DNA from 4 places in the Massilia sp. UYP32 genome. Region 2 is predicted to be linked to each of the others. Evidence: predicted binding sites of a transcription regulator. Region 2 holds the regulator's gene; each other region holds the start of a gene.
The links. The regulator sigma-54, encoded in region 2, starts transcription at its own class of promoters, with help from an activator protein. The targets are predictions, from matches to a motif close to TGGCANGNAANCTGCTTT.
Positions count from the first base shown of each region.

Region 1: a site for sigma-54 is predicted at 4,874-4,891, ahead of ABIB42_RS17150 (pilin). Genes of this name have one in related genera too.
Region 3: a site for sigma-54 is predicted at 2,428-2,445, ahead of ABIB42_RS07110 (PEP-CTERM sorting domain-containing protein). Genes of this name have one in related genera too.
Region 4: a site for sigma-54 is predicted at 6,028-6,045, ahead of ABIB42_RS17850 (PEP-CTERM sorting domain-containing protein). Genes of this name have one in related genera too.

Region 1 is NZ_JBNDIK010000021.1:19,124-27,047, forward strand. Features, by position in the region: gene recA (recombinase RecA) at 1-882, shown strand, start outside; gene recX (recombination regulator RecX) at 955-1,416, shown strand; gene ABIB42_RS17135 (DUF2889 domain-containing protein) at 1,958-2,521, shown strand; gene sucC (ADP-forming succinate--CoA ligase subunit beta) at 2,590-3,759, shown strand; gene sucD (succinate--CoA ligase subunit alpha) at 3,778-4,659, shown strand; gene ABIB42_RS17150 (pilin) at 4,964-5,422, shown strand; gene ABIB42_RS17155 (prolyl oligopeptidase family serine peptidase) at 5,486-7,543, opposite strand; gene ABIB42_RS17160 (MerR family transcriptional regulator) at 7,767-7,924, shown strand, end outside.
Region 2 is NZ_JBNDIK010000026.1:85,264-93,187, forward strand. Features, by position in the region: gene ABIB42_RS20155 (monovalent cation:proton antiporter family protein) at 1-1,863, opposite strand, end outside; gene ABIB42_RS20160 (KpsF/GutQ family sugar-phosphate isomerase) at 2,020-3,018, shown strand; gene ABIB42_RS20165 (KdsC family phosphatase) at 3,018-3,572, shown strand; gene lptC (LPS export ABC transporter periplasmic protein LptC) at 3,583-4,188, shown strand; gene lptA (lipopolysaccharide transport periplasmic protein LptA) at 4,236-4,784, shown strand; gene lptB (LPS export ABC transporter ATP-binding protein) at 4,796-5,548, shown strand; gene ABIB42_RS20185 (RNA polymerase factor sigma-54) at 5,560-7,035, shown strand; gene hpf (ribosome hibernation-promoting factor, HPF/YfiA family) at 7,111-7,470, shown strand; gene ABIB42_RS20195 (enoyl-CoA hydratase/isomerase family protein) at 7,594-7,924, shown strand, end outside.
Region 3 is NZ_JBNDIK010000007.1:55,450-63,373, forward strand. Features, by position in the region: gene ABIB42_RS07100 (ATP-binding protein) at 1-282, opposite strand, end outside; gene ABIB42_RS07105 (septal ring lytic transglycosylase RlpA family protein) at 480-1,493, shown strand; gene ABIB42_RS07110 (PEP-CTERM sorting domain-containing protein) at 1,584-2,378, opposite strand; gene ABIB42_RS07115 (SPOR domain-containing protein) at 2,595-3,338, opposite strand; gene ABIB42_RS07120 (type III pantothenate kinase) at 3,332-4,075, opposite strand; gene ABIB42_RS07125 (biotin--[acetyl-CoA-carboxylase] ligase) at 4,072-4,836, opposite strand; gene ABIB42_RS07130 (SDR family oxidoreductase) at 4,833-5,618, opposite strand; gene ABIB42_RS07135 (SPOR domain-containing protein) at 5,623-6,288, opposite strand; gene argS (arginine--tRNA ligase) at 6,479-7,924, opposite strand, start outside.
Region 4 is NZ_JBNDIK010000022.1:48,073-55,996, forward strand. Features, by position in the region: gene ABIB42_RS17820 (acyl-CoA dehydrogenase family protein) at 1-881, shown strand, start outside; gene ABIB42_RS17825 (ABC transporter ATP-binding protein) at 878-1,651, shown strand; gene ABIB42_RS17830 (ABC transporter substrate-binding protein) at 1,695-2,921, shown strand; gene ABIB42_RS17835 (ABC transporter permease) at 2,924-3,691, shown strand; gene glpK (glycerol kinase GlpK) at 3,790-5,283, opposite strand; RNA gene rnpB (RNase P RNA component class A) at 5,382-5,730, opposite strand; gene ABIB42_RS17850 (PEP-CTERM sorting domain-containing protein) at 6,078-6,668, shown strand; gene ABIB42_RS17855 (thiamine pyrophosphate-binding protein) at 6,996-7,924, shown strand, end outside.

The sequences.
Region 1 (7,924 bases), on a different contig from region 2:
CGCGGCCGTATCGTCGAGATCTACGGCCCTGAATCGTCGGGTAAAACCACCCTGACCCTGCAGACCATCGCCCAGATGCAAAAACTGGGCGGCACCTGCGCCTTCATCGACGCCGAGCACGCGCTCGACGTGACCTATGCCCAAAAATTGGGCATCAACCTGGGCGACCTGCTGATCTCGCAGCCGGATACCGGCGAACAGGCGCTCGAAATCACCGACGCACTGGTGCGTTCGGGCAGCGTCGACCTGGTGGTCATCGACTCGGTGGCGGCACTGACCCCGCGCGCCGAGATCGAAGGCGACATGGGCGATTCGCTGCCGGGCCTGCAGGCGCGCCTGATGTCGCAAGCACTGCGCAAGCTGACCGGTTCGATCAACCGCACCAACACGCTGGTGATCTTCATTAACCAGATCCGCATGAAGATCGGCGTCATGTTCGGCAGCCCAGAGACGACCACCGGCGGTAACGCACTGAAGTTCTACGCCTCCGTGCGCATGGACATCCGTCGTACCGGTTCGATCAAGTCGGGCGACGAAGTGATCGGTAACGAAACCAAGGTCAAGGTCGTCAAGAACAAGATCGCGCCACCGTTCAAGGAAGCCCACTTCGACATCCTGTACGGAGCAGGCACCTCGCGCGAAGGCGAAATCCTGGACCTGGGCGCCGACAACAAGATCGTCGAGAAATCGGGCTCGTGGTACAGCTATAACGGCGAGCGCATCGGCCAGGGCAAGGACAATGCCCGTCAGTTCCTGGTGGATCGCCCAGCCCTGGCGCGTGAGATCGAAAACAAGGTCCGCGCCGCCCTGGGCGTGCGTGAACTGCCGCCGGTGGCAGCCGGTGGCGACGACAAGCCAAAGCTGCAGGCTGTTGGTGAGTAATCGTCTGGCGAGGGCGGCGCGGCAAGGTAGCGCCGTGGCTGTTCGCGCCATGTTGTCGACGATGGTGTTGCCATGCCAGCACCCGTACTGAGCCTCAAGGCGCGCGCGCTGCGCTATCTGTCGCAGCGCGAGCACAGCCGGTTCGAGTTGCGGCGCAAGCTGGCCAAGTATGCCCAGGAAGACGAAGACGTCGACGCCCTCCTGGATTTCCTTGAAAAGAATAACTGGCTGTCGCAAGAACGTTTTGCCGAGTCCCTGATCAACCGTAAGGCCAGCCGCTACGGCAACAGCCGTGTGGTGGCGGAGCTGCAAAGCCATGGCGTCACCGGCGATGCACTGGTCGAGATCAAGGCTGGGCTGTCCGACAGCGAGACCGCGCGCGCCGTCGAAGTCTGGCAGCGCAAGTTCGGCACCGTCGCCACCGACGCGGCAATGCGGGCCAAGCAGATGCGCTTCCTGTTGCAGCGCGGCTTTTCCCAGCGCGCGGCGCGGGTGGCAATGCAAGGTAGCCCTGCGGACGACGAGTTGTCGTAGGGTGGACGGATTTTCCGTCCACGCGTTCAACTACAATATGCGTCATTACAGCGTGCCTTTGACTAAGATGTACGTCATTACAGCGTGCCTCGAAGGACTTCATGTCCGTGACGCTGATCTGGCGGCCATACCTCTCCAGGCGCCAGCGTGGAGCGCCATCTCCCGATATGCCTAGGGCATATTCCTCAACGGGCGATGGCGCTGCACGCTGGCGCTTTGTTACGCCTGACCGTCCGATCACTGACTGATCCTATCCCAACCACATATCTTTCATTCACGTCGTGAATGGCTTGGCGACTCGCATTAAAGACGGGCGAATAATATAAGCGGCAAACGCGCCGTCATATTCCCCCGAAGTCCCTTCATCTCCTCGTAGTATCCCTTACTAACCTTTCTTTCCCATGCGCCGCTGTGGACGCTGTGCTAAACTTTGCGGGTTTAAGCAGCGCCGCATGAGCGGTTGTTGTCGCAGAAGCTGCGGCAACGTGCACGAAGCACACCGGCTGCATCACTAACCGCCGTCTCGACGGCACTGGTATTTATGCCTTTGTCACCTCCCGTATCGCGCTCGCTCCGGCATACGCGCGCCATCACAGTCGAAGCGTTCGCGCGCGACGATGGCTTGTGGGACCTCGATGCCAGCATCCGCGATGTGAAGACGCGTACTGTCGCGCTTGCTTCCGGCGAACGGCCCGGCGGCACGCCGGTGCACGACCTCAAGCTGCGCGTGACCATTGACCGCGACCTCAACATCGTCGATGCCGAAGCCGCATCCGATGCCGTCCCGTATCCGGGCTATTGCGATACCATCGGCCCTGCCTACAAGAAGTTGATCGGGCTCTCGCTCGTGAACCATTTCCGGTTGCATCTGAAAGACCGCCTATCCGGCGTGCTCGGCTGCACCCATTTGACCGAATTGGCCCAGGTGCTGCCAACCGCAGCCTTGCAAGCCTTTGCTGACGACAATGTCGATGCCCCAGGCGGGCTCGGCGGCTCGTCAACCGACCGTCCATTTGAGCTCGACCGTTGCCACGCCCTGCGCAGCGACGGCCCTGCCGTGGCCAAATACTACCCACGCTGGTCGATCAAGGCCGTCTCGGGTTAGCGTTCGTCGTTTTATTTTTTGTAGTTCAACCGTATTTCTAATTCAGTAATAGAAGAAGGGAAGCCAGCATGAAGATCCATGAGTACCAGGGCAAAGAGATCCTCCGAAAATTCGGGGTGACCGTTCCGCGCGGCATTCCGTGCATGTCGGTGGAAGAGGCTGTCAAGGCAGCTGAAGAACTGGGCGGTCCGGTCTGGGTGGTCAAGGCCCAGATCCACGCTGGTGGCCGTGGCAAGGGCGGTGGCGTCAAGGTCGCCAAGTCGATCGAACAAGTCAAGGAATACGCTGACCAGATCATGGGCATGCAGCTGGTGACCCACCAGACCGGCCCGGAAGGCCAGAAAGTGCGTCGCCTGATGATCGAAGAAGGCGCCGACATCAAGCAGGAACTGTACGTCTCGCTGGTCACCGACCGCGTGACCCAGAAGGTCGTGCTGATGGCGTCGTCGGAAGGCGGCATGGACATCGAAGAAGTCGCGCACAGCAATCCTGAAAAAATCCACAACGTCGTGATCGATCCGGCCGTCGGCCTGACCGACGCCGACGCCGACAGCATCGCCGCCAAGATCGGCGTGCCGGAGGGCTCGATCGCCGACGCACGCGCCAACCTGCAAGGCCTGTACAAAGCCTACTGGGATACCGACGCATCGCTGGCAGAAATCAACCCGCTGATCGTGACCGGCTCGGGCAAGATCATCGCCCTGGACGCGAAATTCAACTTCGACGCCAACGCGCTGTTCCGTCACCCAGAGATCGTCGCCTACCGCGACCTGGACGAAGAAGATCCAGCCGAAGTCGAAGCATCGAAATTCGACCTGGCTTACATCTCGCTGGACGGCAACATCGGCTGCCTGGTGAACGGCGCCGGCCTGGCCATGGCCACCATGGACACCATCAAGCTGTTCGGCGGCGAGCCGGCCAACTTCCTGGACGTGGGCGGTGGCGCCACGGCCGAGAAAGTGACCGAAGCCTTCAAGATCATGCTGAAGAACCCGGAACTGAAGGCCATCCTGGTCAACATCTTCGGCGGCATCATGCGTTGCGACGTCATCGCCGAAGGCGTGATCACCGCATCGAAAGCCGTGTCGCTGCAAGTGCCGCTGGTCGTGCGCATGAAGGGCACCAACGAAGACCTGGGCAAGAAGATGCTGGCTGACTCGGGTCTGCCAATCATCGCCGCAGACACGATGGAAGACGCAGCGAAGTCGGTCGTCGCCGCCGCCGCTGGTAAAGCCTAATTCGCTAAGGAAATAAAAATGTCGATTCTGATCAACAAAGACACCAAAGTCATCACCCAGGGCATCACCGGCAAGACCGGCCAATTCCACACCCGTATGTGCCGCGACTACGCGAACGGCAAGGAAGCCTTCGTCGCAGGCGTGAACCCGAAGAAAGCCGGTGAAGATTTCGAAGGCATTCCAATCTACGCATCGGTCAAGGAAGCCAAGTCGGAAACCGGCGCCACCGTGTCGGTCATCTACGTCCCACCGGCAGGCGCAGCCGCCGCCATCTGGGAAGCCGTTGAAGCCGAGCTGGACCTGGCAATCTGCATCACCGAAGGCATCCCTGTCCGCGACATGATGGAAATCAAGGATCGCATGGCGAAAGCCGGTTCCAAGACCCTGCTGCTGGGCCCGAACTGCCCAGGCCTGATCACCCCTGACGAAATCAAGATCGGCATCATGCCGGGCCACATCCACAAGAAGGGCCGTATCGGCGTCGTGTCGCGTTCGGGCACCCTGACCTATGAAGCAGTCGGCCAGCTGACCGCGCTGGGCCTGGGCCAATCGTCGGCAGTCGGCATCGGCGGTGACCCGATCAACGGCCTGAAGCACATCGACGTGATGCGCATGTTCAACGACGATCCTGACACCGACGCGGTCATCATGATCGGCGAAATCGGCGGTCCTGACGAAGCGAACGCCGCTCACTGGATCAAGGACAACATGAAGAAGCCAGTGGTTGGCTTCATCGCTGGCGTGACCGCGCCTCCGGGCAAGCGCATGGGCCACGCCGGCGCGCTGATCTCGGGCGGCGCCGACACCGCGCAAGCCAAGCTGGAAATCATGGAAGCCTGCGGCATCAAGGTCACCAAGAACCCGTCGGAAATGGCGCGTCTGCTGAAGGCGATGCTGTAATTCTGACGATCTCTTTATCGACAGCTAAGACGGGGAGCTTCGGCTCCCCGTTTGTATTTGCGGGTCCATTTTTCGTCGCCAATCTCCGTCGTCTGACAAAAATTGCTGTATGGCACTGACAAATTTTGTCACCCGAAGCGCCAATTTTTGTCGTAGCACACGATTTCGTTATGTCGGGATTAATAAAATCGACCGTTTTCTGCTGTTTTCGGGCTGGCACAGCGCTTGCATATAGGAAAGCGTAGCAGCTGAGCAGTACAAGACATGTAGTCCTTATTTTTGAAATACTACCCTGGAGAGAAAAATGAACTTCAAGCAAATGCAAACCAAGAAGGCCGAAGGCGGCTTCACCCTGATTGAACTGATGATCGTTGTTGCCATCATCGGCATCCTGGCAGCTGTCGCCATCCCTGCTTACCAGAACTATGTCGCCAAGTCGAAGTTCAGCGCTGCACTGGCTGAAGTTTCTGCTGGTAAGACTGGCCTCGACGTCGCCCTGAACATGGACTCGAACTTGGCTGCAGATGCAGCGCTGGCCGCCAGCGGTTTGAAGGCTGAGACCTCGAACTGCGACATCAGTTTCGTGGGCGCTCCTACCACCACTGGCGCGATCGACTTGGTCTGCACCATCAACAGCGGCCCAAGCTCGGTGAACGGCGAAACCGTGACCCAGAAGCGTGATGCAGATGGCGCCTGGACCTGCGAAACCAGTATTGATGAAGAGTTGACCGGCAAAGCTTGCGAGACTGTTACCGCCCCGTAATTCATGTAATTAGCTAGCCTGTAACAAAAGGCCGCCTTTTGGCGGCTTTTTGCTATCCGGCGATTACTTTTGCTTCAGGTACTGATCCAACCACCCCACCACAGTGTGATGCCACTGCACAGAATTCGCCGGCTTGAGCACCCAATGATTCTCATCCGGGAACACCAGCAGCTTGCTCTCCACCCCCATGCGCTGCAGCGCGGTAAAGGTTCCCAGCGCCTGTGCAGTAGGAATGCGGAAGTCCAGATCACCCTGGATCACCAGCATCGGCGTCTTCCACTTGTTCACGTGATGAACCGGATTGAAGCGCTCATGATTCTCCGGCACCTTGAAGTAAGGCCCGCCGCTCTCCCAGTCGGTAAACCACTGTTCCTCGGTCGAGTACGCCATGCCGCGCGTGTCGAACACGCCGTCGTGATTCACGATGCACTTGAACTCATCCGACCAGTTACCCGCGATCCAGTTCATCATGTAGCCCCCGTACGACGCCCCCAGCGCGCAGTCGCGTGAACGGTCGAGCCACGCGAATTTCTGCACCGCCGCGTCATAGCCCTTCTGCAGGTCGACCAGCGGCTTGCCGCCCCAGTCGTTGCTGATCGAATCGGTGAACTTCTGGCCGTAGCCGGTCGAGCCGTGGAAGTCGATGAACACGGCCGCATACCCCGCGCCCGCATATACCTGCGGATTCCAGCGATAGCTCCAGCTGTTGCCGAAGCTGCCCTGCGGGCCGCCATGGACGATGAAGGCGACCGGATACTTCTGGCCCGGCTGCGCATTCCACGGCTTCATCACGTAGCCGTACACGGTCTCGCCATTGGCGCCGGCGAACGAGAACTGCTCGGACTCGCCAAAGCGCACGTCCTTCAAACGTTCCGTGTTCACATCGGTCAGCTGTTTCGGCTTGCCGCCCAGCTTCATCGAAAACAGCTGCGCGCCCGATTGCAGGTTGGCGTGGGTGTACACCAGCGTGTCGCGCCGCAGGTCATACGCGCCGACCGCGCCCTTGTCGGTCAGCGGCGTCACCTTGTCGCTGGCGACGTCGATCGAGAACAGGCGGTGCTGGCCGATGTCTTCGGCATCGACAATCAGCGCCTTGCCGTCCGCACGCCACACCAGGTTGCCGGCCGAGCGGTCCCAGTCGGCCGCCAGCTTGCGCTTCTGGCCGGTGGCCACGTCCATCAGCATGACCTGGTAGCGGTCGGCCTCGAAGCCGGGACGCGCCATCGCGAGATAGGCCAGGGTGCGGCCATCCGGCGAGAAGGTGCCCTTGGTATCCCAGGCCGGATTCTCCTGGGTCAGGTTGCGCGGCGCCGCGCCGCCCGCGGCCGGCACGCTGTACAGGTCGAAGTTGGTCGACCAGGCTTCGGTCTTGCCGGCGATGCGCGCCGAGAAAACGATGGTCTTGCCATCCGGGCTGAAGCGGTACTCTTCGCGGTCGCCGAACGGCTTCGACGGCACGTCGCCGTCGAGCGAGCCGGACAGGCTGACCGGTTCGCCGCCGATCTTGCCGTCCGCACCCAGCGGCGCCGAGAACAGCACGGCGTTGCGGTGGTCGTTCCAGGTATCCCAGTGACGCACGAACAGGCGGTCATAGACCTTGCCGGTGGCCTTGTCCTTCTCCTTGGCATCCAGGCGCGATCTGGTGCAGGCCAGGTCGGCGCAGTCGCGGAATACGGCCAGGCTGAACGCCAGGCGGTCGCCGCCTGGCGCGAGGCGGAAGTTGTCGACGTCCAGCGGCAGGTTCGTCACCTGCACCGCCTCGCCGCCGGCGACCGGCTGGCGCCATACCTGCGACGAACCCGAGCGCGCCGACAGGAAATAGACGGCGTCGCCCGAAGGCGACCATTCCGGGTCGCTGCTGCTGGACGCATGCTGGGTCAGGCGCTGCGGCGCAGGCTTGGCGGCGCGCAGGTCGACCATCCACAGTTGGGTATTGCCGCGGTTCTTTTCCATATCCGTGCTGCGCACGGTATAGATCACGCGCGTGGCGTCCGGCGACACGGCCGGGCTGCCTACCCGTTCCATATTGACCAGGTCTTCCACGGTAAAGCCGCGCGGCGCGGCCGTTGCGGTGGTGGCGGCCAGCAGGGCCGCCGCCATCGTCAGCAAGCGAAATGTCATTCCATCCTCGTCGATCAGTGCCGCGGCAGGGTGCCGCATGCAAGCTGGCAATTTACCACGTTGCATTACAGGCATGTGAAGCGCTACTGGAAGCCGGCCCAGACACTGTTGAGTACTAGAAATGCATCTTTTTCGATTCTATGACACCATGCGGTTTCAAAAATATGGTTCAACTTCGGGACGTGTAATGACGGATTTTCTTAAAACGGGACAAGAAAGGATCATGTACCGCACCGGCGCCGCCGCCCGGCTGGCTGGTCTGCCGGTGGAAACCCTGCGCGTATGGGAGCGCCGCTACAGCCTGTCGGATGCCCAGCGCTCCGAGCGCGGCCAGCGCCTGTACTCGGCCGAACAGGTGACGCGCCTTGGCCTGCTCAAGCA
Region 2 (7,924 bases):
CAGCGCCGTCACCTCGGCCGCCACGTCCTCCAGCCGCAGCTCCAGCAAGCTCCTGCCCACGGCGCCCGCCTGCGCATGCAGCCGCACCGAATGCAGCCGCACGTGCCCCGGCTCGAGATCGGCGCCGCTGTCGCTCGCGCCGTGGAAGTAGCCGCGCAGGCTTGCGTAGCGGTCGTCGCGCGCCGCCTGCACCCGGTGCACCACGCGCCGCAGCGGCACGCCCAGCGTCACCAGCGCGTGCGAGGCCAGCATCAGGCTGCTCTCCAGCGCTTCCGGCACCACCTCGGTGGCGCCGGCTGCCTTGAGCATCTCGGTGTCGCGGTCGTCGTAGCTGCGCACGATCACCGGCAGCGCCGGCGCCAGTTCGTGCACCAGGTGCAGCACCTTCATGGCGAAGCGGGTGTCGGCGAAGGTGATCACCAGGGCGCTGGCGCGGCCGATGCCGGCCGCCATCAGGCTCTCGCGCCGCGTCGCGTCGCCGTACGAGACGGTGGCGCCGGCGGCCTGCGCGTCCTGCACCCGCTCCGGGTCCAGGTCGAGCGCATGCCAGGGCAGCGCCTCTTCCTTGAGCAGGGCTGCCAGGCTCTGGCCATTGCGCCCGAAGCCGGCAATGATCACGTGGTTCTGGGTCTTCATGGTGCGCGTGGCGAGCTGGGTCAGCTGCAGCGACTGCGTCATCCATTCGTTGGCCGCGAGCTTCATCACGATCCGGTCCATGCTCGCGATGACGAAGGGCGCGAGCAGCATTGACAGCACCATCGAGGCCAGCACCAGCTGCATCACGAACGGGTCGACCAGCTTCGAGCCGGAGGCGTGATTGAGCAGCACGAAGCTGAACTCCCCCGCCTGGGCCAGCGCCAGGCCGGTGCGCATCGCCGTGCCAGGCGCGGCCCCGAAGGCGCGCGCGAGCAGGGCGATCAGGCCGAACTTGAGCAGCACCACCAGCGCCAGCAGGAGCAGCACCAGCCACCAGTGTTCGATCACCATCCGCAGGTCGAGCAGCATGCCGATCGTGATGAAGAACAGCCCGAGCAGCACGTCGCGGAACGGCTTGATATCCTCTTCCACCTGATGCTTATAGGGCGTCTCCGAGATCAGCATGCCGGCGACAAAAGCGCCCAAGGCCAGCGACAGGCCGGCCTGCTCGGTGATCCAGGCCGCGCCCAGGGTCACCAGCAGGAGGTTGAGCATGAACAGCTCTTGCGAGCGGCGCTTGGCGACGACCGTGAACCAGCGCCCCATCAGCTTCTGGCCGAAGAACAGCAGCAGGGCCAGCACCAGCGCCGCCTTGACCGCTTCCACCCCGAGCGTGATCGCCAGGTCTTCCGGATCGCGCGCCAGCGCCGGAATCATGATCAACAGCGGCACCACCGCCAGGTCCTGGAACAGCAGGATGCCGACGCTGCGCCGCCCATGCTCGCTCTCGAGTTCCAGCCGTTCGGTGAGCAGCTTGACGACGATGGCGGTCGAAGACATCGCCAGCGCGCCGCCCAGCGAGAAGGCGGCCTGCCAGCCGAGCGCAATGCCGGGCAGGAGCCAGGCCGCCAGCAGGGCGATCCCCATGACGGCCACGATCGTCGACACCACCTGGGCCAGGCCCAGCCCGAACACGATGCGCCGCATCGAGCGCAGTTGGCCAAGCGAGAACTCCAGGCCGATCGAGAACATCAGGAACACGACCCCGAACTCGCCCAGCGCATGGGTGGTGGGACTGTCCTCGGCCAGGGCCAGGGCGTGGGGGCCGATCAGGACGCCGACGGCGAGGTAGCCGAGCATCGGCGGCAGTTGCAGGCTACGAAAAAGCACCACGCCCAGGACGGCGCAGCCCAGCAGGAGGAGGGTGAGTTCAAGACCGGAATGCATTGATGCGATGCTGGGATAAACAGCAAAAGTGTTGATCTTATGGCACTAGCCAGGTGTGGTGCGGCATGCGCTTGTTATCGTTTGTTACGACTGGCAAGTTTTTTGCTTTCCCAATTCGTTTATACTTCCAAAATGAGTGTAACCGATGAAAAAATAATGCCGAAAAGTTTTGACGAGACCCTGGCCCGGCGCGTGTTGGAACTGGGTCGCGAAACGCTGTCGATCGAAGCCGACGCCATCCGCGCCCTGCAGGCGCGCCTGGGCGACGACGACAGCTTCGTGAACGCCGCGCAGCTGATCCTGGGCTGCGACGGCCGCGTGGTCGTGTCCGGGATGGGCAAGTCGGGCCACATCGGCCGCAAGATCGCCGCCACCCTGGCGTCCACCGGCACCCCGGCCTTCTTCATGCACCCGGGCGAGGCCGCGCACGGCGACCTGGGCATGGTCACCAGGAACGACGTGGTGATCGCGATTTCCAACTCGGGCGAATCGTCCGAGATCCTCGACATCCTGCCGGCCGTGAAGCGCCTGGGCGCGCGCGTGATCGCCATGACCGGTAAACCAGCCTCGCGCCTGGCCAAGCTGGCCGACGTGCACCTGAACATCGCGGTGGACAAGGAAGCCTGCCCGCTCAACCTGGCGCCGACCACCAGCACCACCGTCACCCTCGCCATGGGCGATGCGCTGGCCGTGGCGCTGCTGGATGCGCGGGGTTTTCGTGAACAAGACTTCGCGCTGTCGCATCCGGGCGGCGCGCTGGGCCGCCGCCTGCTGACCCATGTGCGCGACGTGATGCGCAGCGGCGACGCGGTGCCGAGCGTGGGCCCCGAAACCTCGCTGGTCGAAGCGCTGCTCGAAGTGACCCGCAAGGGCCTCGGCATGACCGCCATCGTCGACGCCGAAGGCCGTCCGGTCGGCGTGTTCACCGACGGCGACTTGCGCCGCGTGATCGAACGCATGCACGACTTCTCGAACGTCCAGATCCGCGACGTGATGCACGCCAACCCGCGCCGCGTGCGGCCCGAGCAACTGGCGGTCGACGCCGTCGCCGTGATGGAAGAATTCCGCATCAACCAGATGCTGGTGGTCGACGAGGACGACCGCCTGGTCGGCGCGCTGCACATCCACGACCTGACCCGCGCCAAGGTGATCTGATGAGCGACACATTTATCCCGGCCATTACCCCATTGGCCCATATGGAGCGCGCGGCGCGCGTCAAGGTCATGATCTTCGACGTCGACGGCGTGCTGACCGACGGCAGCCTGACCTACGGCCCGGAAGGCGAAGTCACCAAGACCTTCAATGTGCTCGACGGCCTGGGCATCCAGCTGCTGAACAAGACCGGCGTCCAGACCGCGATCATCAGCGCGCGCCTGTCGCCGATCGTCGTCAAGCGCGCGGCCGATCTCGGCATCTCGCACGTCCACCAGGGCATCCACGACAAGCGTATCGGCTTCGCCAAGCTGTTGGAAGCCACCGGCTTCACGGCGGAGCAGTGCGGCTACATCGGCGACGACGTGATCGACTTGCCGCTGTTCGCGCGCGTCGGCTTCGCCGTCGCGGTGCCGTCCGGCCACCCGGAGGTGCAGCACCGCGCGCACTACGTAACGAAAAACGCCGGCGGGCGCGGCGCGGTGCGCGAGGTGTGCGACCTCGTGATGCGCGCCCAGGGCACCTACGACCAGGCGCTCGCGCCGTACTTCGCCTGAGGCTTTAAAAATGGCTACCGTCGTCGTCAACAAGCGCACCGCCCACCGCTGGAATCTCCTGGCGATGATCGTCATCGGCACCTTCTTCGCCTTCGGCAGCTTCTGGCTGCTGCAACTGATGCAGGGGTCCGACATCGACGCCCAGCTGGGCGGACCGCCGGACGAACCGGACTACATCGTCGAGAACTTCTCCTTCGTGCGCATGACCGAGAACGGCCAGCCGAGCTACCTGGTGTCGGGCAAGCGCCTGGAGCATATTCCGCGCGGCGACGTGTCGCACGTCGAGGCGCCGGTGCTGCGCGGCGTCGAGCCGGGCCGCCCGCCGATGACGGTGGTCGCGAAGAACGCGCAGATCCATCACCAGGAGCACCGGGTCGAGCTGATCGGCGACGTCGACCTGCAGCGCCCCAAGACCGCGCAGAGTGAATCGCTGCACGTGCGCACCCAGGCGCTCACCGTGCTGCCGGACGAAGAAATACTGAAGACCGATCTGCCGATCGACATGCAGCTCGGCGCGTCCAGCGTCAAGGGCACCGGCATGGTCGCCAACAATGCGACCATGCAGCTGCACCTGTCCAGCCGCGGCCAGATCGTCTATCCGCCACGCCAGCGCTGATCCTCCAGAAACGCCGCGTGCCAACCAGAGACCCGTATCCACCAACCATGAAAAAACTACTTGTCGCCGCCTTCCTTTCCCTGCTGTCGCTGACCGCGGCCGCCGAACGCGCCGATTCGCTCAAGGAAGCGGTCATCAACTTCGATTCGCTCGACATCGACGAGGTGACCGGCACCCGCATCCTGACCGGCAACGTGGTGCTGACCCGCGGCACCCTGGTGCTCAAGTCCGACCGCGCCCTGGTCAAGGAAAGCCCGGAAGGCTATATGAGCGTGACCCTCACCGCTGCCGGCGGCAAGGTCGCCACTTTCCGCCAGAAGCGTGACGGCGGTCCCGACCTGTGGGTCGACGGCCAGGCCGAGCGCATCGAGTACGACGAGCGGTCGGAACTGGTGCGCCTGTATTCCAACGCCGTCGTGCGCGAACTCGAAGGCGCGCGCATGACCAACCAGATCACCGGCCCCTTCATTTCCTACGACAACCGCAAGGAAGTGGCCACGGTGCGCAACGACGAAAGCGGCAAGAGCGTCGCCGGCGGCGGCCGCGGCACCCTGATCCTGGCGCCCAAGCGCGCACCCGCCGGAGGCGCCCAATGACGGCGATTCCGATGGAGCTGGGCGATCGCAGCACACTGGTCGTCAAGGGCCTGCAGAAGAGCTATGGCAAGCGCCTGGTGGTGCGCGACGTGTCGCTGCAGGTCGAATGCGGCGAAGTGGTCGGCTTGCTGGGCCCGAACGGCGCCGGCAAGACGACGTCGTTCTACATGATCGTCGGCCTGGTGCCGTCGGACGCCGGCTCGATCGACATCAACGGCACCGACATCACCAGCCTGCCGATCCACCGCCGCGCCGTACTGGGCCTGTCTTACCTGCCGCAAGAGGCTTCGGTGTTCCGCAAGCTGACGGTGGAAGAGAACATCCGCGCCGTGCTCGAGCTGCAGAAAGACAACGGCAAGCCGCTGTCGAAAGACCAGATCAACGAGCGCCTCGACACCCTGCTGGCCGACCTGCAGATCGAGAAGCTGCGCGAGAATCCGGCGCTGTCGCTGTCGGGCGGCGAGCGCCGCCGCGTGGAAATCGCGCGCGCGCTGGCGACCAATCCGCGCTTCGTGCTGCTCGACGAACCGTTCGCCGGCGTCGACCCGATCGCCGTGATCGAGATCCAGCGCATCGTGCGCTTCCTGAAGGAGCGCCGGATCGGTGTTTTGATCACCGACCACAACGTGCGCGAGACGCTCGGCATCTGCGACCGCGCCTACATCATCAACCAGGGCGCGGTGCTTGCCTCCGGCCGTCCTGACGACATCATCGCCGACGAGTCGGTGCGCCGCGTGTACCTGGGTGAACACTTCCGCATGTGAGCGACGCCTAGATGAAACAGTCCCTGCAACTTCGCACTTCGCAGCACCTCGCGCTTACGCCGCAACTGCAGCAGTCGATCCGGTTGCTGCAACTGTCGACGCTCGAGCTGCACCAGGAGATCGAGCAGATACTGGGCGATAACCCCTTGCTCGAGCGGCTCGACGATCCGCTCGACCGATCGGTGCGCCTGCTGGCCGATGGCGCCATCAACAATGCGCCCGCCAATGGCGAAGCGCCGCCGGCGCCCGGCCAGCAGGCCGAGGGCGAGGGTGCGCCGGCGCAGGAGGGCGAGGGTTTCGAGGGCGGCGCCGACAACGAACGCGTCGATGCCGACTGGAGCGACGGCGGCGCGCCATCGTCCGGCGGCGGCGAGGACGAGGACGGCCGCCCGCAACTGGAGGCCTGCGCCATCACGCTGCGCGAACACCTGATGGAACAGGTGCGCGAAGCCATCCTGTCGGCGCGCGACCGTGCGCTGGCCGAGCTGGTGATCGATGCGCTGGACGACAACGGCTACCTGGAAGAGCCGCTCGACGAGATCCACGCCAGGCTGCCCGAAGAACTCGAGATCGAGATCGACGAATTACGGTGTGCGCTGGCGCTGGTGCAGAGCATGGACCCGGTGGGCGTCGGCGCGCGCAGCGCGGCCGAGTGCCTGGCGCTGCAGATCCGGCGCATGCCGGGCGTGCCGCTGGTGACGCGGCGCATGGCGCTGACCATCGTCGAGGGTTACCTGAGCTGGTTCGCCCAGCGCGAATACAGCAAGCTGAAAAAAGCGCTCGACTGCGACGACGAAGACTTGCGCGAGGTGCAGGCCGTGGTGCGCCAATGCAATCCGCATCCGGGCGCGGCGTTCGCCTCGAACGTGTCGGACTACGTGGTGCCGGACGTGATCGTGCGCCGTTCCAAGAGCGGCTGGGCGGTCACCCTGAACCCGGACGTGATGCCGCGCCTGCGCGTGAACAGCCTGTACGCCAGCCTGCTCAAGCAGGGCAAGAGCGAAGCGCAGATGGGCGCGCAGCTGCAGGAAGCGAAGTGGCTCATCAAGAATATGCGCCAGCGATTCGACACCATCCTGCGCGTGGCGGAGGCGATCGTCGAGCGCCAGCGCAACTTTTTCTCCCATGGCGCGGTTGCCATGCGGCCCCTTGTTTTACGTGAGATAGCTGATACACTAGGCCTACACGAGAGCACAATTTCTCGTGTCACAACGCAGAAATACATGCTGACCCCGCACGGCATGTTTGAGTTGAAGTATTTCTTCGGCAGCCACGTTGCCACCGAGGCGGGAGGCGAAGCATCCTCGACGGCAATCCGTGCGCTCATCGCACAATTGACAGGAGCAGAAGACCCTAGGAACCCATTGTCCGACAGCAAGATCGCGGAGATGCTCGGGGAACAAGGCATGGTCATCGCGCGCCGGACGGTTGCAAAATACCGTGAAGCCCTCAAGATACCCCCTGTAAGCCTCCGCAAGTCCTTGTAACTGCGCCGTCCACACCCGTCGTGCCTTGTCGCGTTGGTGTGGTCCACACGGTGCAACCTTTTCAAAGGAGTGTGTATGAACCTCACAATCAGTGGCCATCATCTCGAAGTAACCCCCGCCATCCGTGAATACGTTCAGAATAAGCTCGAGCGCATCATTCGCCATTTCGACCAGGTGATCGACACCCACGTCTTCCTGGCCGTCGACAACCTCACTGAAAAAGAAAAAAGGCAGAAAGCAGAGATCAACGTCCAGGTGTCGGGCAAGACCCTGCACGTGGCAAGTGTCGCGCAAGACCTGTACGCCGCGATCGATACGCTGATGGATAAGCTGGACAGACAGATTCTGAAACACAAGCAAATGCTGAAGGACCATAGCCGTACCTCGATCAAACGCCTGCCGGAAAACGGCGGCGAAGACGCTGCTGTCGCCTGATCAGGCGCAGGGCTCACACTAGCTAAGGGCGTCTGAGGGGACGCCCTTTTTGCATCCAGCTCCCCGATATGACGCGTTTCGTGTGTTCGGTAAAATGCATGTCTCTCCATTACGGATTACGCCATGACCGACCACGTCCTGACCCGCGTCGCCAACCGCACCGGCATCATCACCCTGGACCGCCCGAAGGCGCTCAATTCGCTGTCGCTCGAGATGGTGCGCGCGCTCACCACTGTGCTGCGCGCCTGGCGGCATGACGGGCAGGTCGACGCGGTCGTACTGACCAGCAGCAGCGAGAAGGCCTTGTGCGCGGGCGGCGACATCCGCTTCTTCCATGAGGTCGGCCATGCGACGCCGATGGGCGGCAGCGCGCTGCTCGAGGATTTCTTCACCGAAGAATACGCGCTGAACCACCTGATCCATTTCTACCCGAAGCCCTACATCGCCATCATGG
Region 3 (7,924 bases), on a different contig from region 2:
TTCGGGCCAGGTTTCCCGGGCCGGGCCGCCGAACGACGCCGGGTGCTTGCTCGAACCGAGGATCGGCCGGTAGAAATCGTTGTACAGCTGGATCAGGTCCGGGCCCCACCATATCGCGATCGGGAACTGCGATTCGAAACAGACGTTCACCTGCAGCCGCAAGGCGTCGGGCCAGGTGGATGGGTCGCCCAGGCCGGTGCGCGACCAGTCGGTCTGCCGCAGCAGGGTCACGGTGTCGCCGTTACCCGGCAGGTGATCGAAAATATGCGAAGCGTGCGGCATGGTTGAAAGTGGACAGACCGGCGATGCCGCAGTATGCCCTGTTTTTTTGCGCCGGAACCACACTTTCGGAACGATCAGGGCACGCGGACGTCTTGCCAAAACGGCCATTATCGCATTCCGGCTTGATGCCTGCATATTGATGAGTCTGGCAAGACAACGTAAACTGGGGGTCGACCTAACACGATGGAGGACGGCCAATGGGCGTTCGTACAAGCTTCCTGGCGGTCATACCGGTTGCCATTCTAGTATCGGCCTGCAGCAGCACGGGAGAGCATAAAAAGCTCAATCCTTTCCCCTGGCCGCACAAGCCGACCGCCAAGCATGGCAAGGCGCCCCAGCTGCCGGCCGCCAAGTCGGGCCGCGGCGGCTACTACAAGGACGACGGCCCGGGCGACGACATCCCCGACGGCCTGCTCGACGTGCCGGACGCCGTGGTCAAGGCCGAGCCCTTCAACAAGTGGACCAGCCGTCCCTACACGGTGCTGGGCAAGACCTATACGCCGCTGGGAAATGACGAGCGGTACAGCGCGCGCGGCGTCAGCACCTGGTATGGCGTCAAGTTCCACGGCCAGCGCACGGCGTCCGGAGAACTGTACGATATGTACAAGATGACGGCCGCGCATCCGACGCTGCCGATCCCGTCCTATGTGCGCGTGACCAGCCTCGACACCGGCAATTCGGTGGTGGTGCGCATCAACGACCGCGGCCCCTTCCATTCCAGCCGCATCATCGACGTCTCGTACACGGCGGCGCTCAAGCTCGGGCTGCTGGGCAAGGGCAGCCATGAAGTCGAGATCGAGCGCCTGTTCCCGGGCGATCCGATCGTCCCGCCGGCGCAGATCGCGGCCGCGCGCCGCGAAGTCGCGTCGATCGCGCAATCGGCGCCGCCCGAGATCGAGGCGCTGATGCTGGAAGACCGGATTCATTCCGACAGCGCGGCGCTGGTGAGCCAGGCAGAGCCGGTGTCCGCGCCCGCGCCGGCCGGTCGCTTCTTCATCCAGCTCGGCGCCTATGGCCGCGCCGGCACCGCCGAGGCGATGGGAGAAAAGATCGCCGATGCCGGCGTCGAGCTGGGCAAGCTCGAAGTGGTGAAGGTGGGTTCCCTGAATCGCCTGTACGGCGGCCCCTACGCCAGCCGCGCCGAAGCGATGGAAGCCATGCGTGCGCTGCCGTCCAGCCTCGGCTTCAAGCCGATCGTGGTCCAGCGCTGATCGCCCCCTCGTCGAACGCGGCGCGCTGAACCTCCGCGCCATGAAAAATGGCCGGCGAACCGGCCATTTCTTCGAGCGGAAAAGAAGCGCTTATGCCTGTGCGGCGGTGCGGCGGCGGCGCAGGAAGCCGATGGCGGCCAGGCCGGCGCCGGCCAGCAGGACGCTCGACGGCTCAGGCACTTCGCCCGGCTCTTCAGTCGGCTCTTCCACCTTGGTGTAGTCGAGCAGGAGCTCGGAGTTGGTGAGCATCAGGTCGCCGAGCACTTTCAGCTTGAACGTCAGTTGGCCATCGTTCAGCAGCGCGTCGATGATGGACTGGTTCGTCACGGTGCCGCTGATGGTGAACTCACCGGTGTACGCCTTCTTCACGGTCGTCGTCGTGGTCGTGGTATCCGAATATTGCGAGTGCGATTGTTTGCAGATGAAGAAGAACCATTTCGTGCATTTTTGGCCGTCGTAAATTTCCTGGAAGCTCGACGGGGAGGTATAGCTCGACTCGAAGAGCTGGGTGCTTCCGCTTCCGAGCAGGAAGTCGCCGAACCACAGGGCGGCGCTCTCTTGTTCACCGGTATAGGTATGGGTATTGGTGACCGTCACATCACGGGTGCTCTTGCCATTCTTGACCTTGCCGTATTCGCCTTCGTCGCGGTCGCTGGTCGAGGTCAGTTTCATCAGTTCGCCATCGTCCTTGAAGGAGAACGAATACGACAGGCTATTGAAGGTATATTTTTCTGGCAGCGGCGTATCGTTGATGAAAGCGACTTTGTAGCTGCCCTGATCCAGCATCCCGTTGGCCAGCGAGCCGTTCAGCGAAATGGGTGCAGCGGCAGCGGTGGTCGACAGCGTGGCAGCGGCGAGCAGCAAGGCGGTGATGATCTGTTTCATGGCTTCCCCTCGGAACGTCAAATTATATTGGAACAACTTAATTTGATATAGAGCAAATAGTGTGCCAAGGATATAAGTGTTTGTTTTGGTTAATTAAAATTTCTTGAGGAAAATTAAGTGTAAAGATATTCGACAGCTTGCGGGTGGTCAACTGCACACCGCATAAAAAAGCGCGCCATGTGGCGCGCTGGATGGATGCGATACACGACCGCGACGTTATTCGCAGTTGCGCAAGTCGGCGCCGGAGAAGTTGCCGATGAGCGTGGAAAGCCGGTTGCGCGCACCGGCATCGATCGCCTGGTACTGGTAGGCGGGGCGCATGACTTGCGGGCCACGCGGCAGCACCCGCACACCGCGCACACCCTGGCGCTGCAGTTGCGCCACCAGCTTCTGGGCCGCGCTGTCGGTCTTGAACACGCCCAGCGAGATCGCCCAGCGCAGCGGCGAGTCGCCCTGCATGATGTAAAAATTCTCGACACCGCGTTCCTTGAGCTCGGCGGCGCGGCGCTGGGCGCCTTCGCGGCCGCCGTTGGGAGGCAGGTAGACCAGGCGGCTGGTCACTTCCTGGAAGGGGACGTCGACCCGCGACTGGCGCGCAGCGAGGTCCAGGCTGGCCACCCGGGTTTCGAAACGGCGGGCGTCGGCGGCGCTGAAGGGACCGGCCTGGACGCAGGCGATCAGGTCCGGCGCCACGGCGGCCGGCGGCGCCGGCTCCGGCGAGGGCGCGGCGGCGGATGGCTCGGCGCGGGCTTCGGCGTCGCCGGCTTCCATGGCCTCGGCCTCGTCCAGCGCGCGCTTGGCCTCGACCGCCGTCAGTTGCGTGATGCGTTCGGGCGCCAGCTGGTTGTTCAGCCGGCCTGGCTCGCGCTCACCGGCGCCGGGCTGGCCCAGCATGCCCTGGCCATACGCCAGCAAGGCCGCGTTCGCGGCCAGCAGCGCCCAGAATACGAATTTCAACACCGTGCTTCCCCCTCTCTCCAGGCGGTCGCCGCCTGCAGGCCGACCAGCACGATATTATCGACCACCCTGTGCGCGACCTTGAGCGCGGGCGCGATGGTCGGCGCCGCGCCGCCCGAGACGATGCAGGAAGAGGCGCCATGTCCGGCCACGGCGCGCTCGATGGCGCCGGCCTGGGCCGACAGCACGCCGGAGAGAATCGCGTCGTTGGTATTGTCGCCAAACAGCGCCGGCACGGCGCCAGGGACTACCTGCGGCAGCTGCGCCGTGTTGCTGGCCAGGCTGGACGCCATCAGCGCCAGGCCGGGCAGGATCATGCCGCCCACGAACAGGCCGTCGGCGCTCACCGCGTCGACCGTGGTCGCGGTGCCGCAGGTGGCGACGATCAGGTTCTGCCTGGGCGCCAGGGCGCGCGCGCCGATGGCGGCGGCGAAGCGGTCGCAGCCCAGGCGGCCGGGGTCGCGGTAGCCGTTGCGCAGGCCGGCGCGCTCCACGCTGGAGGCGAACCATTCGACCTCGATCCCGGCCGGCAGCAGGGCCGCGATGCGCCCGGCCAGCTGTGGGCCGGCGACGTTCGACACCAGCGCGCGGGTCACGCCGGCGCTCGCCCATCGGGCAGCTGCTTCGTCCAGCTGCGCATGCAGCACGGCGCCGTGCAGGCGCCACGCGCCGAGGGCGCTGCCGGCGTCGGCCAGCGCCCACTTGACGCGGGTATTGCCCGCGTCGACCAGCAGCATCATGTCTTCACCCGCAGCGAGACGTCGCCGGCCATCACGGTGATGCGGCCCTCCGACGTGTCGAGCAGCAGGCGGCCGCTGTCGTCGACGCCGGCGGCGCGGCCCTCGTGCCGCACCGCGCCGTGGTCGAGCAGGACAACGGTCTCGCCCTGCCAGGCGTGGCGCAGGTTCCAGCGCGCGGCGAAGGCGGCGAAGCCGCGCGCGGAAAACTCCGCCAGCGCCGCGGCCAGGCCGTCGAGCAGGGCCGCCATCAGGACGTCGCGCTCCATGCGCGCCAGCCAGGGCACGCCGGCCGCGCTGCGTCCCAGCTGCGCTTCCATCTCGTCCGGCATCAGGAGATTGAGGCCGATGCCGATCACGGTCCAGGTGCCGCCACCGGGCGCGGACTGGGTCTCGACCAGGATGCCGGCCAGCTTGTCGCCGTCCTTGAGCAGGTCGTTCGGCCATTTCAGCTGGACTTGCTGGCCCAGCGCGCCGAGCGTCTCGGCCAGCGCCACGCCGATTGCCAGCGGCAGGCCAACCAGCGCCTGCGGGCCGCCGTCGAACTTCCACGCCAGCGAAAAGGTCAGCGAACCTTCGGGCGAAGACAGCCAGCTGCGGCCGGCGCGACCGCGGCCGGCGGTCTGGTGTTCGGCCACCAGCAGCAATGGCGCTTCGAGCGTCGCGGCGCGCGCCAGCAGGTCGGCATTGGTGGAGCCGGTCTGCGCCACGACGTCGACCGCCACGCCGGCCTTCGACAGTGCGCGGATGGCATCGGCGTTCATGCTTCCCCCTGGCGCTGCTTGGTCGGCGCGCGCGCGAACAGGCGGTCGAACACGAAGTTGGGCAGCAGGCGCAGCAGCTTGGCGACGACGCCCATCTGCCAGGGTAATACGCGGTAGCTGTCGCCGCGCGCGATCACGGCGGCGGCTTGCGCCGCGAAGCGGTCGGCGGGCATCAGGAAGGGCATGGGAAAACGGTTCTTGCTGGTCATGGGGGTGTCGATATAACCGGGGGCGATCGTCACCACCCGGATGTTGGTCGCGCGCAGCTCGACCCGCAGCGCTTCGCAGTAGCTGTGCACGGCGGCCTTGCTGGCGCAGTAGGCGCCGGCGCCGCGCATGCCGCGCACGCCCGCCACGCTGCCGATGCCCACCAGGCGGCAGGGCGTCGCCTGCCGCCGCATGGGGGCAATGAACGGGGCGAAGGTGGCGACCGTGGCGTTCACGTTGGTGGCGAACACCGCGTCGAACACGGCCAGGTCGGCCGCGCGGTCGGTGAGCGTGCCGTGCGAAATGCCGGCGCTGGCGATGACGACGTCGGCGCCGCCGTTGGCGGCGATGAAGTCAAGCGCGGCCGCGGCCAGGCCGTCGCGATCGAGCACGTCGACCGCGTAGATGTGATGCCGTTCCGGGTGGGGCAGCGAAGCGGCCAGCGCAACCAGGTGGTCGCGCCGCCGCGCCAGCAGGCCGAGCGTGGCGCCGCGCGCGGCGTATTCGCGCGCCAGGGCGGCGCCGATGCCGCTCGAGGCGCCGGTGATGAAGACGCGCTCCGTCCGCGTCGACATGGGCTTAGCGCTGGTTGCGCACGATGGCGACGTCGATGCCGCTGTCGAGCAGCTTGGCGCGCGCCTTGTTGACGGCTTCGACTTGCGAGTAGGGGCCGACCCGCACCCGGTGCAGCACGCCGCTGTCGGTGCTGCGGTCGGTGATGGCGGCCTCGAAGCCGAGCAGGGCCAGCTTGGCGCGGGTGTTCTCGGCGTCCGACATCTCGCGGAAGGCGCCGGCCTGCAGGTAATAGATGTAGCCGTCGGTCACGGCCGCCGCGCCGGAGGCGGGGGCGGCGGTGTTGACCGGGCCCGGCGGCGGTGGCGGCGCGCTCGGGCGCGGCTCCTGCATGCCGGCGATGGCGGCGCCCAGCGGGTCGGAGTCGGGCTGCTGCTGTGGCGACGGCGCCGGCGCGCTCGCCGGCGCGCTCGGCTGGGCCGGCGTTTGCGGCACCGGCGCCCGGTTGCCGTACATCGGCTTGTTGGGATCGGACGCCTGGCTCGGCTCGAGGTCGGCCGGGCGGCCCATCTTGTTGGAACGGTCGGTGAACGGCGAGGCGCCCTTGGTGATCACGAGCGCGACCGCCACCGCGATCCCCAGCCCGATGATCAGGCCGACGATGATGCCGGTCAGGGTGCTGCCGCGTTGATGGCGTTGGCTACGCTTCGAGAAGGTACGGATGACGGTCATGACGCTTTCTGGTGATGAGACGTTGGGCTTCGGTTCCAGTGCTGCCTGCACTTTAGGGCACTTCGAAAAACCTGCTGCGCGTTGCAGTTTCGGTCGGGCCGCGTAGGTCTGCGATGCTCACCGTACGGCCGTACGGTTGCGCTTCTCGACCGAAACTGCTGCCGCTCGCGACGGTTTTTCGAGGCGCCCTTCACATCTTGTCCGGCGCCGAGACGCCGATCAGGGCCAGGCCGTTGCGCAGCACCTGGCGGGTGGCGGCGGCCAGCGCCAGGCGGGCCAGCTTGAGCGACTCGTCGTCGTCGAGCAGCCACTTGTGCGCGAAGTAGTAGCTGTGCAGCTCGCCGGCCAGTTCGCGCAGGTAGAACGCGACCTGGTGCGGGCCGAGTTCGGCCTGCGCGCGCTGCAGCATCTCGGGATAGGCCGCCAGCTTGGCCAGCAGCTGCGACTCGTGCGGTTCGGTCAGCGGCGACAGATCCGCCTTGGCCAGGCTGGCGACGTCGCCGCCCCAGTTGGCCAGCGCCGAGCAGATGCGCGCGTGGGCGTACTGCACGTAGTAGACCGGATTCTCGTCATTGGTCGCGAGGGCGACGTCAACGTCGAACACGAACTCGGTGTCGGCCTTGCGCGAAATCAGGAAGAAACGCACCGCGTCGCGGCCGCGCGTGACGTCGCCATTGCCCGACCATTCGATCAGGTCGCGCACGGTGACGTAGGAGCCGGCGCGCTTGGAGATCTTGACCTCTTCGCCGTTCTTCATCACGGTGACCATCTTGTGCAGCACGTAGTCGGGATAGCCCTGCGGGATGCCGATGTTCACCGCCTGCAGGCCGGCGCGCACGCGCGCGATGGTGCCGTGGTGGTCGCTGCCCTGGATGTTGATCGCCTGGTCGAAGCCGCGGCGGAATTTCTGGATGTGGTAGGCGACGTCGGGCACGAAATAGGTATAGGTGCCGTCGGACTTGCGCATCACGCGGTCCTTGTCGTCGCCGTAGTCGGTGGTCTTGAGCCACAGGGCGCCGCCGTCTTCATAGGTCTTGCCGGCATCCACCAGGGCCTGCACCGCGGCTTCCACCTTGCCGTCGGCGTACAGCGACGATTCGAGGTAGTAGTTGTCGAACTTGACGCCGAATGCCTGCAGGTCCTGGTCCTGCTCGTTGCGCAGGTAGGTCACGGCGAAGCGGCGGATCGATTCGATGTCATTCACGTCGCCGCTGGCGGTGGCGGGTGCGCCGTCGCTGGCCGACACGGTCTTCTTGGCCAGGAAGTCGGCCGCGATGTCGGCGATGTAGTCGCCGTTATAGGCCGACTCCGGCCATTCGGCGTCGCCCGGCTTGAAGCCGCGCGCGCGCGCCTGCACCGAGGTGGCGAGGGTGGCGATCTGGACGCCGGCGTCGTTGTAGTAGAACTCGCGCGTCACTTCGATGCCCTGCGATTCGAACAGCGACGACAGCGCATCGCCCAGCGCGGCCTGGCGGCCGTGGCCGACGTGCAGCGGACCGGTCGGGTTGGCCGAGACGAATTCGATGATCGCATGGTGGCCGCTGGCGGCGCCGGCGCGGCCGAAGGCTTCACCCTGCTCGAGCACGCTGCGCACCACCGACTGCTTGGCGGCGGCGGCCACGCGCAGGTTGATGAA
Region 4 (7,924 bases), on a different contig from region 2:
CCGTGGCCGAATATTCGGTCACCGCGGCCTTCGTGTTCTGGGGCCAGCGCACCTTCATCGAATACCTGCTGCAAAGCCCGAACGAGGCCATGCGCGCACGCTGGATCGGCCCGCTGATGCGCGGCGAATTCGCCGGCGCGACCGGCCTGTCAAACGCGATGAAATTCCTGTCCGGGATCGAGTCGCTGCAGATCACGGCCACCCCCAACGAACAAGGCTGGCAGCTCGACGGTTCGCTGGCCTGGATCACCAACCTGCGCAAGGAAGGCTTCATCGCCGCCGCCGCCGTCAACTCCGCCGGCGAGCTGCCGCCCGCGGTGGTCGCCTTCGTCAGCGACGGCGCCGGCGTCACGCGCAGCCCCGACCTCGAACTGATGGCCCTGCGCGGCAGCAATACCGCCGCCGTCAAGATCGAGGGCGTGCAGATCGGCGAAGGCGAAGTGCTGCATCCGAACGCGCGCGCCTGGCTGCCGGGCGTGCGTCCGTCCTTCCTGGGTCTGCAGTGCGGCCTGTCGGTCGGCCTGGCGCGCGCCAGCCTGCGCGCGGCGCACAGCCTGTCGACCGCCATGCGCGGCCCCCTGCTCGAGCGTATCGTGGGCCAGCAGGTGGCATTGGAAGACCTGGTCACGCAGCTGAAGGATGGCGTGGCCGACGGCCGCTTCAAGACCGCCGCGGCGCCGATGTTCAGGCTGCGCATCGCGCTGGCCGAAAGCGTCCAGCAAGCCGTGATGCTCGAGCTGCAAGCCAGCGGCGGCCGCGCCTACCTGGTCGACCGCGACCGCAGCTTCGCGCGCCGCTGGCGCGAATCAGCCTTCATCCCGATCGTCACCCCGAGCCTGACCCAGCTGCAGGTCGAACTCGCGAAGCACGCCGCGGCATGACGGCGCCCGTGCTCGAACCAGGCGCGACCGCGCTGTCGGCCTCCGGCCTGCGCATCGGCTACGGCGGCAAGACCGTGGTCGACAATATCTCTCTCACCATCGACAGGCGCGAGATCGTGTGCCTGCTGGGCGGCAGCGGCTGCGGCAAATCGACCCTGCTGCGCGGCCTGGCCGGCCTCAGCCCGGCCCAGGCCGGACAGGTCAGCTTTTTGGGCGAACCGCTCCTGGCCCCGCATCCGCGCGCGGCGCTGGTGTTCCAGCAACCGAGCCTGCTGCCCTGGCTGAGCGTCGAAGGCAATGTGGGCTTCGGCCTGGACTTCGCGCGCCAGCCGGCGATCTCCCGCGACGCGCGCAAGCAGCGGGTGGTCGACGCCATCGAGGCGGTCGGCCTGGCGGCGCGCGCGCATGCCTATCCGGCCCAGCTGTCCGGCGGCCAGGCCCAGCGCGTGGCGCTGGCGCGCGCCCTCGCGCGCCAGCCCGAGCTATTGTTCGCCGACGAGCCGTTCTCGGCCCTGGACGCGATCACGCGCGCCGAGATGCAGGCCCTGCTGGTCGACCTGGTGCACCGCTGGCATACCGCCGCCCTGCTGGTGACCCACGATATCGACGAGGCGATCCTGGTCGCCGACCGCATCCTGCTGATGGCCGGCCAGCCCGGACGCATCGTGCGCGAGTGGAAGGTCGACCTGCCGCGGCCGCGCCACGAACACGCCGACGGCGTGGTCGGGCTGCGGCTGGACATCATCAAGGCGCTGCGCGAAGGCGCCTGAACGCCGCGGCGCGAACCACGAACACGAACAACAAGGAAAACCCATGAGCAACCCGATCCACATCTGCGCTTCTTCCGACTGCGATTGCGGCATGACCCGGCGCGACTTCCTGCGCATGTCGGCCCTGACCGGCGCCGCGGCGGCGTCGCCGCTGCTGTTCGCGGGCGACGCGATGGCGCAGAACTTCAAGGGCGACGACCAGCCGGTGAAAATCGGCTACCTGCCGATCACCGACGCCGCCCCGCTGCTGGTGGCGCACGGCCGCAAGCTGTTCGAGCAACAAGGCCTGAAGGTCGAGACGCCGCGCCTGTTCCGCAGCTGGGCCCAGATCGTCGAGGCCTTCGTGGCCGGCCAGGTCAACGTGATCCACCTGCTGTCGCCGGCGACCCTGTGGGTGCGCTACGGTTCGAAATTCCCGGCCAAGGTGGTGGCCTGGAACCACATCAACGGCTCCGCCCTGACGGTGCAGAACGAGATCAACTCGGTGGCCGACCTCGGCGGCAAGACGATCGCGATCCCGTTCTGGTACTCGATCCACAACATCCTGCTGCAGAAGATCCTGACCGCGAACAAGCTGAGCGTGGTCACCCGCGCGCGCGGCGCCGCGCTCAAGCCAAATGAAGTTAACCTCATCGTGCTGGCGCCGTCCGAGATGGTCTCGGCGCTGGCGACCAAGTCGATCGCCGGCTACATCGTGGCCGAGCCGTTCAATGCGGTGGCCGAAAATGCGAAGATCGGCAAGGTGCTGCGCTTCTCGGGCGACGTCTGGAAGAACCACGCCTGCTGCGTGACCTTCCTGGCCGAGCGCGACCTGAACGACAAGCCGGAATGGTCGCAGCGCGTGACCAACGCGATCGTCAATGCCCAGCTGTGGTCGCGCTCGAACCAGGTCGAGACGGCCAAGCTGCTGGCCGCCACCGGTCCCAACAAGTACACCCCGCACAACCTGCAGGCGCTGACCAAGGTGCTGGCCACCACCGATTATTCGGACTACGAAAAGCGCCGCATCGTCGCCCACCCGGCCTGGCAGCAGCGCCGCATCGACTTCCAGCCGTTCCCGTTCGCTTCGTACACCGAGGAACTGGTGCGCGCGATTGGCCAGACCAAGGTCGAGGGCGACACCAGCTTCCTGGCCAAACTCGATCCGAAGTTCGTGGCGAAAGACCTGGTCGACGACCGCTTCGTGCGCAAGTCGATCGCCGCCGTGGGCGGGCCTGCCAAGTTCGGCCTGCCGGCCAACCTGCTGCGCACTGAGACGATCGCGGTCTGATCATGCTGGGACGTTTCTTGTGGCCGGTCGCCGGCTTCGCGATCGCGCTGCTGCTGTGGGCCTGGGGCGCCAAGGGCCTCGAAGAGAGCACGCCGATCGCGGCCATGTTCGCCCCGATGGAGACCTTCGAGGCCTTGCGCGCGATGGTGCTGGGCCCCGACATCTGGGTGCACGTGGCCACCAGCCTGAAGCGCGTGGCCGTGGGCCTGGGCTTCGCCATCCTGTTCGGCGTGCCGCTCGGGATCCTGGTCGGCATGTCGAAGGCCTTCAGCCAGGCCAGCACGCCGCTGTTCCAGCTGCTGCGCATGGTCTCGCCGCTGTCGTGGATGCCGCTGGCGGTGATGGTGCTGGGCGTCGGCGACGCGCCGGTCTACTTCCTGCTGGCCTTCGCCGCCGTGTGGCCGCTGATGCTGAGCACCGCCGCCGGCGTGGCCCAGCTCGACCCCAACTGGATGCTGCTGGCGCGCTCGCTGTCGGCCACCAAATGGGAAGTGATCTGGCGCCTGGTGCTGCCGGGGATCACGGCGCAGATCCTGACCGGCGTGCGCCTGGCGATCGGCATCATCTGGATCGTGCTGGTGCCGGCCGAGATGCTGGGCGTGTCCGCCGGCCTGGGTTACTTCATCCTCGATACGCGCGACCGCCTGGCGTATTCGGAACTGACGGCCGCCATCATCCTGATCGGCCTGCTGGGTTACGCGCTCGACTACGCGGCGCGCTTCGTGCACGCGCGCTGGCTGCACTCGGTGCCGTCCGATCCGCTGCGCTGATCGCCTCCCCTCCCCGCCCTGCGCGGGGATTTTTTTTGGGGCTGTCGCCGTTCGTGTTCAAACTGCCGAGCGGCGCGGTGACATCGCTAAAGCCGGCCTCAACTCTCCGGGGTAGCCCAGGAACGCGCATGCGCCACCGCCCTCGCCCAGCGCGCCAGCAGTTCGGCGCGACGGCCGCCATCCATGCGCGGGGCATAACGTCGCTCGACCTGCCATTGCGCCTCGATCGCTTCCAGCGATTCCCAGTAGCCGCAGGCCAGGCCGGCCAGGTAGGCCGCGCCCAGGGCGGTGGTCTCGGTGACGCGCGGGCGCACCACCTCGACGCCGAGCAGGTCGGCCTGGAACTGCATCAGCAGGTCGTTGCGGGCGGCGCCGCCGTCGGCGCGCAACTCGGTGACGGCGCAGGCGGCGTCCTTCTGCATGGCCGCCAGCAGCTCGGCGCTCTGGTAGGCAATGGCCTCGACCGCGGCGCGCGCGATATGGGCGGCGCTCGTGCCGCGCGTCATGCCGAGAATGGTGCCGCGCGCATACGGATCCCAGTGTGGCGCGCCGAGGCCGGTGAAGGCCGGCACCAGCATCACGCCGCCGCTGTCGGGCACGCTGGTGGCGAGGGCCTCCACCTCATGCGACTGGCGGATGATGCCCAGGCCGTCGCGCAGCCATTGCACGGTGGCGCCGCCCATGAAGACGCTGCCCTCGAGCAGGTAGTCGGTGCGGCCCGCGACCGTCCAGCCGACCGTCGCCAGCAGGCGATTGCGCGAGATGGGAGGGCTATCACCGGCATGCATCAACATGAAGCAGCCGGTACCGTAGGTATTCTTGACCAGGCCCTTGCGGTGGCAGGCTTGCCCGAAGGTGGCGGCCTGCTGGTCGCCGGCGATGCCGGCGATCGGAATCGCATGGCCAAACCACTCTTCGGCGGCCAGCCCGACGGCGCCGGCGCTAGGCACGACCTCGGGCAGCAATGCGCGCGGGATGTCGAACAGCCCCAGCAGGTCGTCGTCCCAGGCCAGCGTGTGGATGTTGAACAGCATCGTGCGCGCGGCATTGCTGGTGTCGGTGACGTGGCGGCCGCACAGGCGCCAGACCAGCCAGCTGTCGACGGTGCCGAAGGCCAGCTCGCCCTTCTCGGCCCGGCTGCGCGCGCCGGGGACGTGGTCGAGCAGCCATTGCAATTTGGTGGCGGCAAAATAGGCGTCGAGCTCGAGGCCCGAGCGTTCCTGGATGAAGGCGGCCTTGCCCGCGTCGCGCAGGCGGTCGCACACGCCGGCGGTCCGGCGGTCCTGCCACACGATGGCGTTGGCCACCGGTTCGCCGGTCGCACGGTCCCACAGCAGCGTGGTCTCGCGCTGGTTGGCGATGCCGATCGCGGCCACCTGGGTGGCCTGGATGCCGGCTTGCGCCAGCGCTTCGCGCGCGCAGGCGAGCTGGCTGTGCCAGATGTCGAGCGGATCGTGCTCGACCCAGCCGGGCTGGGGAAAGTGCTGGGGGAATTCGCGCTGGCAGCTGGCCACCGGCAGCCCGGCGCGGTCGAACAGGATGGCGCGCGAGCTGGTCGTGCCCTGGTCGAGGGCGAGGATGTATTGCGTCAATGGCGTCTCCGGACAGTGCGGCCGGCGCGGAACGCCAGGGCAAAGCGGTCCGGGACGACCGTCGACAAGGCGCGTGGATCACGTGCCTCGGGAATTATAAGTAAAGCAGACCGATAGGCCGGATTCTGTGTAACGCCACCTTGCGGCGGCGCATGGACAATCATTCCTCTAGACGCTGGATTACTCCAGCGCTCAAGCTTCCTACCCGCACGCTCCGCGAGCAACATCAACGCGTGCCTATTTGGAATTGCTCCAGGTGGAGGTTACCGCGTTTCACCGTAACTGAATACGCTCGTCTCTGTGGCCCTATTCCTCGCCTTATACCGCTGGCTTGCGCCAGACGGCTTTCAGCGGACGGCCGTTAACCGTCACCCCGCTCTGTGGAGTCCGGACCTTCCTCCCGTCCACGACCTTGCGGCGTGGACCAGCGACTGTCTGGCCTGCTTCACGGGCGTCATTGTACCCGATGCCGGCGCCGCCGGCTGCATTGCGCCGCTGTCGACGCGCCAGGTACAGGTGTCAGACCTGACGCATGTGGCAGGCTGGGAACATGGACAGCGTCCGGCCAGAAAAAAGATCAATGATAAAGATCAACTGCTTTAACGGTTGAACTCGTCTTAATTTTCATTATGTGTTAAATAAAATCAGTCGTTATCGTCGAAAAAATTTACACTTTCGTGTATTGGAAATTATCAAATTTTAATAACTCAATAGAATTCAATGATTTAAATTTCATTTAATATCAGGCATGGTTGTTGCTTAAGTCATGAGCTCCACCACCAAGGAGAGTTATCATGACTTTTAAATCGTCGCTGAACAGACTGCTCATCGGTTTCTCGTTTCTGGTATCCACTTCGGCATTCGCCAGCCCGATCACCGTCGGTTTTACAAATATCGAAAGTAATGGCTTCATCGGAGATCCGCAAAATTATGTTCAATATGTCGACGTGGGGTCCAATTCCACCATTACCGGCATCTCCTATTCGGTCGATCTGACGGCGTTCGAGCCCAGCTGGCTGGCTGACATGGTGTTCGCCTTTGAGCGTTCAGACTTTCTCGCCGGCGTGTTCTTCACACCAGGGTTCGAGACGGCGGCGCCCGGGACTGGAAGCTATTCCGGCTCGGCCAGTCTGGTTGACCTCGGCCTGGACTTCCAGGTCGGCGAAGACGGCCTGTTGCGCCTGGAATTCTTTGAAGCCTTTGACGATGTGCCGGGCGTCGACGGCATATGGAATTTCGCCAGCTTCACTTTCGAGGTGGAGCCGGGACCGTCCCCTGTGCCGGAGCCCGCGAGCGCTTTGCTGTTAGCTGCCGGCCTGGCGGCCATGCGTCGTGCGAGCATTCGCCGCAGCTTGAATAAAGCCGGTGCAAAGGCGATTCACTGATTGTTGCCTGATCAGGTAGTGATTCGGTGTGACGGGATTCTGGCCCTGAAGGCAGGATCCCGCCAATATAATTAATTTAGATCATATAAATAATATTCTGGATTGATAATTATCAAATCATCTTCGAGATAGCCAGCAAGTAAAACCTGAGCTCATCCAGCCAGGAAGCAGCAATGGCGCAGCCCGGCATGACGGCAATGGCGCAACACGCTGCCGTTCTGTCTACGCCCCGTTTTTCTGTAATTTGATGTCGCCATTTCAAAAGCCGTTCCCGGCCCGCTCGCCTAGAATGCCCGGATAGCCTCTTTGACAAGGATGACACGCCCCATGCCCTCGCCTTCCCTGCACCCTTCCCGCACCGGCGGCCAGCTCCTGGTCGATGCGCTCCACGTCCACGGCGTCGACACCGCCTTCGGTGTCCCCGGCGAAAGCTACCTGGACGTGCTCGATGCGCTGCACGACTCGAACATCCGCTTCGTGATCAACCGCCAGGAAGGGGGCGCGGCATTCATGGCCGAGGCCTATGGCAAGATGACCGGCAAACCCGGCATCTGCTTTGTCACCCGCGGTCCCGGCGCCACCAACGCCTCGATCGGCGTGCACACCGCCTATCAGGACTCCACCCCGATGATCCTGTTCATCGGCCAGGTCGGCAACGACTTCGTCGACCGCGAAGCCTTCCAGGAAATCGACTATCGCCGCATGTATGGCCAGATGGTGAAATGGGTGGCCCAGATCGATCGCGCCGACCGCATCCCCGAATATTTGGCGCGCGCCTTCCAGGTGGCCACCAGCGGCCGTCCCGGCCCGGTGGTGCTGGCGCTGCCGGAAGACATGCTGGTGTCGACGGCGGCAGTAGCCGACACCCGTCCCTACCAGCCGTCGCACGGCGCACCTTCCGGCGAGCAGATCGCCCGCCTGCGCGCCATGCTCGAACAAGCCCGGCGTCCGATCGTGCTGCTGGGCGGCGGCACCTGGAACGCGCAGGCCTGCGCCGACCTGGCCCGCTTCGCCGAAACCAACCGCTTGCCGGTGGGCTGCACCTTCCGCTTCCAGGACTTGCTCGACAACGCGCACCCGAATTACGTCGGCGACGTCGGCATCGGCATCAACCCCAAGCTGGCCGCGCGCGTAAAAGAGGCCGACCTGGTGATCGCCATCGGCCCGCGCCTGGGCGAGATGACGACCGGCGGCTACACGCTGCTCGATTCGCCGGTGCCACGCCAGCGCCTGGTCCACATCCACCCGGCTCCTGA